Regions from separate parts of the Pseudoalteromonas sp. C2R02 genome, predicted to be linked through region 2. Evidence: predicted binding sites of a transcription regulator. Region 2 holds the regulator's gene; each other region holds the start of a gene.
The links. Region 2 encodes FNR, which switches genes on or off when oxygen is low (the NO sensors DNR and NnrR bind a similar motif). Its sites were predicted from a motif close to TTGATCTAGATCAA; they were not measured.
Positions count from the first base shown of each region.

Region 1: KO527_RS23705 (FeoA family protein) is a predicted target of FNR. The motif match lies at 952-965, and genes of this name have one in related genera.
Region 3: KO527_RS26515 (DUF3149 domain-containing protein) is a predicted target of FNR. The motif match lies at 847-860, and genes of this name have one in related genera.
Region 4: clpB (ATP-dependent chaperone ClpB) is a predicted target of FNR. The motif match lies at 1,165-1,178, and genes of this name have one in related genera.

Region 1 is NZ_JAHKQC010000048.1:49,556-51,767, forward strand. Features, by position in the region: gene KO527_RS23700 (YdbH domain-containing protein) at 1-716, opposite strand, end outside; gene KO527_RS23705 (FeoA family protein) at 1,063-1,287, shown strand; gene feoB (ferrous iron transport protein B) at 1,287-2,212, shown strand, end outside.
Region 2 is NZ_JAHKQC010000028.1:46,634-48,845, forward strand. Features, by position in the region: gene uspE (universal stress protein UspE) at 1-402, opposite strand, end outside; gene fnr (fumarate/nitrate reduction transcriptional regulator Fnr) at 507-1,250, opposite strand; gene KO527_RS10330 (sulfite exporter TauE/SafE family protein) at 1,285-1,959, opposite strand; gene ccoS (cbb3-type cytochrome oxidase assembly protein CcoS) at 1,956-2,150, opposite strand; gene KO527_RS10340 (heavy metal translocating P-type ATPase) at 2,167-2,212, opposite strand, start outside.
Region 3 is NZ_JAHKQC010000057.1:42,650-44,861, reverse strand. Features, by position in the region: gene KO527_RS25660 (ATP-binding cassette domain-containing protein) at 1-346, shown strand, start outside; gene KO527_RS25655 (TIGR02444 family protein) at 333-803, shown strand; gene KO527_RS26515 (DUF3149 domain-containing protein) at 968-1,105, shown strand; gene KO527_RS25650 (hydrolase) at 1,259-2,212, shown strand, end outside.
Region 4 is NZ_JAHKQC010000025.1:43,334-45,545, forward strand. Features, by position in the region: gene rluD (23S rRNA pseudouridine(1911/1915/1917) synthase RluD) at 1-344, shown strand, start outside; gene pgeF (peptidoglycan editing factor PgeF) at 390-1,124, shown strand; gene clpB (ATP-dependent chaperone ClpB) at 1,264-2,212, shown strand, end outside.

The sequences.
Region 1 (2,212 bases), on a different contig from region 2:
ACACCTTGCCAAACTGTATCGTGTTTTAGCCTAAAAGGTCCGCTATTTAATATGCCCACTTCACTGTCTACAACGATACTTTCTGTCTGTTGCTTTATAGTCAGTAGGTTTTTTTTCCAATTAAAATGAGAGCTGACTGTACCTTTTACATTTAAGTACTTTTGTATTTCTGCTGGCAAAGTAAAACCGTGAGCAGATAAAAATTCAATTGATGGCTGCACATTTAAAGTGATTTTGCCATCAATTTCATTATTAATGATGTTAAGCGAACCATGTAAAGCTTTAGTTTTTGATGGTGTTAATAGGTGGATTTTATAATCATTATCAGCAGCGACAAAACTGCCTGTATAAACTAATTTTGAATTAAAGGTTTTATAGGTGAATTCATTAATATTAATGGTAAAAGGTAAGTTAAAGTCACTCAATTTTTTAAAGAATGAATGAAGTTCAACAAGCGGATTCGATGCTGCCTCAGATTTTTTAAACTCAATCGGCTTTAAGCTTTGAACATCAACTGAGTTTAAATTAATACCCTTAAATTTAATCCCCTCTTGATATGACCAATCAATTTTTCCATGACTTAAATTGACATCAAAAAGCGCATGGTTTAAACATAATTTATCAATCATGACATCTAAATTAGACGCTAGTTTCACCTCAAAGCAAGAGACAGCAATATTGTATGGCGCAAGATAAGGTTTAACAAAATGAAGCATTAATGCCTGCCTATTGCTAAACACTGCAGTGAATATAACAATACTCATAATTACACAAATAAAACTTAATTTTAACCAGCGTTGCATGCGATCCATTTCTTTTATAAAACCGTGAGTTATCAGCAGCCAAAATGATACTGCTTATCTAAGGTAAAGTAGATATTTTTTTATAGTTACTTTATAAATGTAATATTTTCTCAAAAAATTAAAATAGATTTAAAATCTTCTAAAAACATTGATTTTAATCAATTAATTAATCTCTTATTACAATTTGCTTTGTACTTATAATATCTACTCTTATAAAATAATAATGTAAGTAATTATCATTTTTAAAGGTATTTAATATATGACATTAGTTGATTTGACTAAAAATCAAAAAGCAAAAATCATCGCACTTCCTCAAGATAAAGTGCTTGCTACCCAACTATTGGAACAAGGATTCGTACCAAATTGTGAAATTTCACTGGCACATAAGGCACCATTAAATGGCCCTCTCGCTTTTAGATTAAATAATACAAAAATGATAGTGCAACAGCATTTAGCGAAACAAATCATTGTGGATGTTATTTAATGTCTTATTATGATCATTATGCATTAGTTGGTTTTGCCAACTCGGGAAAAAGCACCCTTTTTAATTTATTATCTGATGGTAACCAAAAAATAGGTAACTGGTCAGGCGTAACAGTTTCGGTTAAAACAAGTAACATAACTTTACCTAGCAATACAGCAAAACTTTCTGATTTACCAGGTTTAAGTTCTTTAACAAAAAGAGACTCTCAAGGGAAAGACTTAAGCATTTCACATGGCTTTTTAGCAAAGCAAAACATCGACTGTATTGTTAATGTTGTAGATGCCACTCAGTTACAACGCCAATTGTATTTAACAACACAATTACTTGAGTTAGGTATTCCTATGATCGTGTTATTAAATAAAACCGATCGTAAAGAAGCTACCCCAGTTAATCTTCAATGTTTATCAAAAGAATTGGGTTGCCCTGTTTTTGAAATTAGCGCCCAAAATAATACATCATTAGATAATATTCATGCTGCTTTAGGGAAAGCTTCAACACAAAAAAATCATAAAATGATATCTCATGAAAATAAAGAAAACAGTGACGTAGAATGCTCCCTTAAGGATGATTGTGCCTGTCATTTTGAAGACGAACCTTTAGCTGTTATCCATCAGCGTCACCAATTTATTAAAGATACATTAGCCAATACAACATCAGTGCAATCTACACAATTAAGTTTTACCGACCGTATTGATAATTTTGTATTGCATCCTATTGCGGGCATTCCAATATTTTTAGCAATGATGTATTTATTGTTTATGTTTGCAATAAATGTAGGCAGCGCATTTATCGATTTTTTCGATATCCTAAGCGCTACACTATTTGTTGACTACCCGCTTCATCTTTTATCGCCATTTGAATTACCACAATGGCTGATGACCATAGTGGAAGGTGTCGGAAGTGGTATTCAAACCGTCGCTACTTT
Region 2 (2,212 bases):
AATTAAATGCCAGTCAGTTGGCGTAAATATCACTGATTTTAAAGTTGCATGTTCGTGGGTACCTTTTAAAACAATATCGTAGTTTTCATTAAGTACGGTTTGTATAATTGATTCGAAAGGGCGATTATGCCATATAACCTTGCAGTCAATATCTAAAGTTTCTTTGTATTGCTCTATTAACGAATTAATCCATGAAATTCTGTCATTTATAACAGCATTACGCATAGCCTCTCTTTCATCAAGAGATAGCATAGTCGTCATTTCATAGGAAAAATCGTATATGGTTAAAAATGCAGTGATTTTAGCACCAGATTTTTGTGCTAATTCAAATGAACGTTTTAAAGCGGTTTGTTCTGATTTACTTGGATCAATTACTGCAAGTATTTTTTTTATTGTATTCATCATTTAACCTCTCAAATTTGCTTACTTTTAGTGTAAGTTAAGTTAGCAGATTTGACAGGTTTAAATGAAAAAAAATTGTCTAAGATCAATATACAAAGACGAAATTATTCGCTTTTAGATTTGGTACCTGCAATTGTATTCAATTGCTCAAGATCAATAATGGTAATGAATTTACCTTCAACTTTTATTACATCTGACTTTTGGAAGCGGCTCAATAGTCGACTAATGGTTTCTACTGTTAAACCAAGGTAGTTTCCAATTTCTCCACGTGTCATAGTTAATCTAAATTCTTTTTTAGAAAATCCACGTTCACCAAATCGTTGAGATAAATTACAAATAAAAGCAGCTAATCTTTCTTCGGCTGTTTTTTTGTTTAAAAGTAATAACATCTCTTGATCGTAGTTGATTTCACTACTCATCATGCGCATTATTTGTTGGCGTAATTTTGGTAATTTTCCAGATAACTCATCTAAAGTAGTGAAAGGGATTTCACATACCATAGCAGTTTCCATAGCCTGTGAATAACTTTGATGTTCCATTTTAAATATACCATCAAAACCAATAATATCACCTGCTAGATGAAAGTCAGTGATTTGCTCATCACCTTGTTCAGAGATGGTATAAGATTTAAACGAACCTGAGCGGACCGCAAAAATAGAATTTAATTTTTTGCCGGCTTCAAATAGTAAATCGCCTTTATGAAATGGTTTTTTACGTTCGATGATATCATCAAGTTTACCCATTTCGCTTTCATTAAGTGTTACAGGTAAGCATAACTGACTGATGCTACAACTATTACAGCTAATTTGGCAATTTGAACTTGTCGGTATTTTATTTTTAAGATCCATTGAAATTCCGTCTATTTTAAACTACTACTATAGATTAATGCAGTGCGTTTTGGGTTGCAATAGCTAAAAGGTATAAACCGTAAAATACTAAGATATTACCTAGAACAATACGGATTATGCTGTTATTGAGCCAGTTATTGATAGTTTGTGCTGCAAAACTTAACCCTATCATGGCAGGTAAGGTGCCTAAAGCAAAACTAGCCATAAATAATGCGCCTGAACTCGCACTTTGTGTTGTGATAGCCCAAGTTAATGCAGAATAAACTAATCCACAAGGTAACCAGCCCCAAAGCGCACCATATGCCAATGCTTTTTTCTTTGTATTGAGTGGTAATAAGTATTTATTCAATTTAACAATATGCTGCCATATTGCGAATTTCCCAAATTTTTCTAACCAATTTAAGCTTGCTGTCAAACGCATGATATATAGGCCTACAAGCACCATAAAAATACCACTTATAAAAGATAAAAATAAAGAAAAATCGTTTGATTGTTTAGCAAAAACAGAACTAATGCCACCTACTAAAGCGCCGCAAATACTATAGCTTAATAATCTGCCTAAATTATAAAGTAGGGCATATTGTTGTGCTTTTGTTTTGTCTTCAATCGCAAATTGTAAAGATGATGCAATACCACCACACATAGCAATACAGTGCCCACTACCAGCTAGACCCATAAAAAAAGCGGTAAAAAATAAAGACTCTGTCATAGCGGCTGATTATTCTTTGGATCTTTCGTTTTGTTAGGTTTTGTCTTAATTTCACTATCGTCAAATAATATACTGTGGGCTTGTTTGTCTAAATCAGAAAACTGTTCACTTTTAACGGCCCAGAAAAAAACAGCGATTGCGATTATTACAAATATAATTGCTATCGGAATTAATACATAAATGATGCTCATTATTTCAATACCTTTGTTATGGTTTTAATAGTCTTAATGAATTTGTTATCACGATTATAGAA
Region 3 (2,212 bases), on a different contig from region 2:
TTCTGTCACTGAAGATATAAACACGCTAGACGAAACCGAAAATAAAACGGTAAACCGTAAAGAACAAAAACGTTTAGAAGCTGAATTTAGAAAATCAGTTCAACCAATTAAAAAGCTAATAACCTCTTTAGAGAAAAAGCTAGATAAACTCACTATCGAGCAAGAAGAAATCGAAAGCGCGCTTGCTAATAACGACTTATACCAAGAAGAAAACAAAGCTAAACTAAATAAGTACCTAGAGCAACAGGCTAAATGCGTGCCTATGCTTAATGATGTAGAAGAACAATTATTAGAACAATTAGAGTTATTAGAAGAAAAAGAATCCACTTTTAATGAATCACTCTAACAATAAAAAAACACTCAAAATAAGTGCTGAAGATTTTTGGCGCTTCTCTTGTGAGCTTTACAGTAAAAATGAATTGTATCTTAAAGATGGTCAAGCATACTCATTACTCGAACTACAAAATAAATTTAATAAAAATGTCAATATATGCTTATTAATGCTGTATTTAGATAATCTAAACATTTCAATTAACCTAGAGATCCTGAGTAAATTAATATCAACAATAACTGATTTTGAAAATAGTTACTTATTTCCTTTAAGGGCATTAAGATTAAGACTAAAAGCACAAGAATCAAATATTTCACTCTACGCAAAAATGCGAAAGACATTGCTCGAATCTGAACTGTTGATGGAACAACATCAACAATCTCAATTAATAAATTCCCTTAATAATTATGAAACCTCACCAACAAAAGACATTGATAACCTGCAACTTTACCTAAATTTTAATATGGCGTAATACAAATTAAAATTCGTTAAGCCCCCTTACTACCGATGAAAAACTGATCTAAATCAAAGTCTGCTCCCACACTTAATTCAATGCTAATAGAATTTGATCTATATCATATTTTACTTAGCCCTAATGCCTTAATCTAAGTTTGTTCACAGATTAGGAGAATAACCATGTCAGTTTTTTTTAGAGATTTTTTTAGCAACCCAGTTCTATTTTTGTCTTTCGGTTTTCTTGCTACTGTAATCGGAATTTGTATTTTCTTTGCATTCTTTTTTATGAAGAAAATAAATGAAGCTTCACCCCAGTGATACTCCAGTTATCCTCACAATAGTGGATAACAGGTAAATAATTAAGCACGACGCACTAAAGGGCCATTTCAAGTTTACTTGGATTGGTCCTTTATATCTTTATGGTTACCAGTTAAACTAATTACGTATTTTATTAATATTATTTAAAACATAATGAGCAGTCACTTTCGTCCAGCTTGGTGGATGGTAAATAAACACGCACAAACTATTTTACCGCGTTTTTTTCGCCCAAAACTCAAACTTACTTATCAATTAGAATCGCTTAGCACACCTGATCAAGATTTTATTGAACTTGCTTGGGGCTGCCCTATTACAAAAAATGATACCAAACCATTAGCTATCATCTTTCATGGACTTGAAGGTAATATTCATAGCTTTTATGCTAAAGGCATGATGAAAGCCATGCAAGATAACGGGTTTGATACCGTACTCATGCACTTTAGAAATTGCTCAGCTGCGCCAAATAAAACTGCACGCGCTTATCATAGCGGCGAAACATCTGACGCAAGGTTTTTAATAACACACTTAAAAGAACAATTTCCAAATAAAAAAATAGTTGCCGTGGGGTTTTCGTTGGGCGGTAATATGCTCAGTAAATATTTAGGTGAATATCAAAACGATAGTCACTTAGATGCAGCTGCTGTGGTATCCGCACCGTTTGATTTAGCGTCATCTTGCCAAGTGATCCAACAAAGTTTAGGTAAGATTTATCAAAAATACTTACTTGATAGATTAAAGCACTCAACTGGCCGAAAAGAGTCTTTAATTCAACCTTTATTGGGTCTAAGTAAACAAGATATTAAAAATATTCCGTGTTTATGGGAGTTTGATGACAAAGTAACTGCGCCTTTACACGGCTTTAAAAATGCAAAAGATTATTATAATAAAGCGAGCAGTAAAGCTTATTTAATAGATATAACAACACCAACTTTAATCATACATTCAGTTGATGACCCTATGTTATCAATCAAGTCTGTTCCCGATAGCTCCCATGTAAGCAAACATGTTAATCTTGAGATCACAGAAAAAGGCGGCCATGTTGGTTTTATTAGTGGAAAAAATCCATTCAAGCCCATTTTTTGGTTGGAACAGCGTATCCCTGAATAT
Region 4 (2,212 bases), on a different contig from region 2:
ATTATAGGGTAGCTGAAAAGTATCGAGCGCATACACGTTTACGTTTACGCCTTGAAACTGGTCGTACACATCAGATTCGTGTGCACATGGCATATTTAGATCATTCATTAGTGGGTGACATTGTTTATAGTGGTCGTCCTCGCCCACCTAAAAAAGCAACACCTGAGCTTTCAGATGTGCTTAAAACCTTTAAACGTCAAGCGCTACATGCCGTTATGTTAACATTAGAACATCCTATTTCAGGTGAAATTATGAGTTGGGAAGCGCCTATTCCTGATGATATGGTTCAGTTAACACTTGCACTGCGTGAAGATACTAAGCAAAACCCTCAAAAAGATTTTTAATTAAAAAATCGTATTGCGTCGTCAATACGATAAGGAGTTGAATTAATGTCATGTATCTCTACAGCTTGGACAACTCCTAAAAATATTAAATCTTTTACAACAACTCGAAAAGGCGGTGTTTCTAAACCGCCTTTTGATAGCTTTAATATTGCATATCATGTTAATGATAATCCAAATGATGTTTCAACTAATCGTGCGTTATTACATGAGCAACTTCCTTGTAGTGCTGTTTGGTTAGAGCAAGTACATAGCAATGAAGTCATTGAAGTTAATTCAAAAACTGATCTAAACATCGTTGAGCAGGCTGACGCGTTATTTACCAAAGAAAAAAACATACCTTTGGCTATTATGACAGCAGATTGTTTGCCTATTTTACTGACAGATGAAAAAGGCAGTCAAATAGCTGCAATCCATGGTGGTTGGCGGGGGCTTGCAGGTGGCATTATAAATAACACTGTGGCATGTTTTGATTGTAACCCCTCAGATATAAAAGCGTGGTTAGGCCCTGCAATTGGTCCTGAAAGATTTGAAGTTGGCCAGGATGTTGTTGATGCATTCTCAAAATTAAATATAAATCATCTATCGGGTTTTAAGCCTCAAAAAAATGGTCAGTTTCTTGCTAATATTTTTGTATTAGCACAACAATTGCTTATTCAATTAGGTATTTCACACATCAACAGTGAGCAGCGATGTACTTATAATGATCCTGAGCTATTTTATTCCTATAGAAGAGAGTACCAAACTGGGCGTATGGCAAGCTTGATCTGGATCGAAAACTAAATAACGCTTATAAATATTTAATTATTTAGTTAATAAAATATTGAAATAAATCAAAATTACTCCTCTTTAACCTTGAACATTCGAACAATAATACCCATAAATAGTGTAGTTACCGCAAATAGATTTTTAGAGGCTAACAATGCGTTTAGACCGACTGACCAGTAAATTACAAGCTGCATTATCAGATGCACAATCTCTTGCATTAGGCCGAGACCATCAATTTTTAGAACCTGTGCATTTAATGTATGCCTTGCTGCAACAAACAGGCTCAAGTATTCGAGCTTTACTTGTGCAAACGGGTGTTAATCCTAATGAAATGAATACTAAATTATCACAAGCGATAGAAAAACTATTTAAAGTTGAAGGCATAGGTGGCGATGTTCAATTATCGTCAAATATGATCAACTTGCTAAATTTGAGTGATAAATATTCGCAAAAAAGAAAAGATAAATTTATTTCTAGTGAAATATTTGTATTAGCTGCATGTGAAGATAAAGGCCCGTTAGGCGAGATTTTTAAATCACTCAAAATAAATGCAAGTAAAGTAGAGAGTGGCATTCAAGCCATAAGAGGCGGGCAGAAGGTTGATGACGCTAATGCAGAAGATAATCGCCAAGCCCTAGAGAAATTTACTGTTGATTTAACTGAACGTGCTGAACAAGGGAAATTAGACCCTGTAATTGGAAGAGATGATGAAATTCGTCGCACATTGCAAGTATTGCAAAGAAGAACAAAAAATAACCCTGTTTTAATTGGTGAACCGGGTGTTGGTAAAACAGCCATTGCTGAAGGTTTAGCCCAAAGGATCATAAATGGTGAAGTCCCTGAAGGTCTAAAAGGTAAACGTGTATTATCTCTCGATTTAGGCGCTTTAGTTGCGGGTGCAAAATATAGAGGTGAATTTGAAGAAAGACTTAAGTCTGTTTTAAATGAATTATCAAAAGAAGAAGGTCAGGTAATTTTATTTATTGATGAAATTCATACTATGGTGGGTGCAGGTAAAAGTGATGGCGCTATGGATGCAGGAAATATGTTAAAACCTGCATTAGCGCGAGGCGAATTGCATTGTGTCGGTGCAACAACATTAG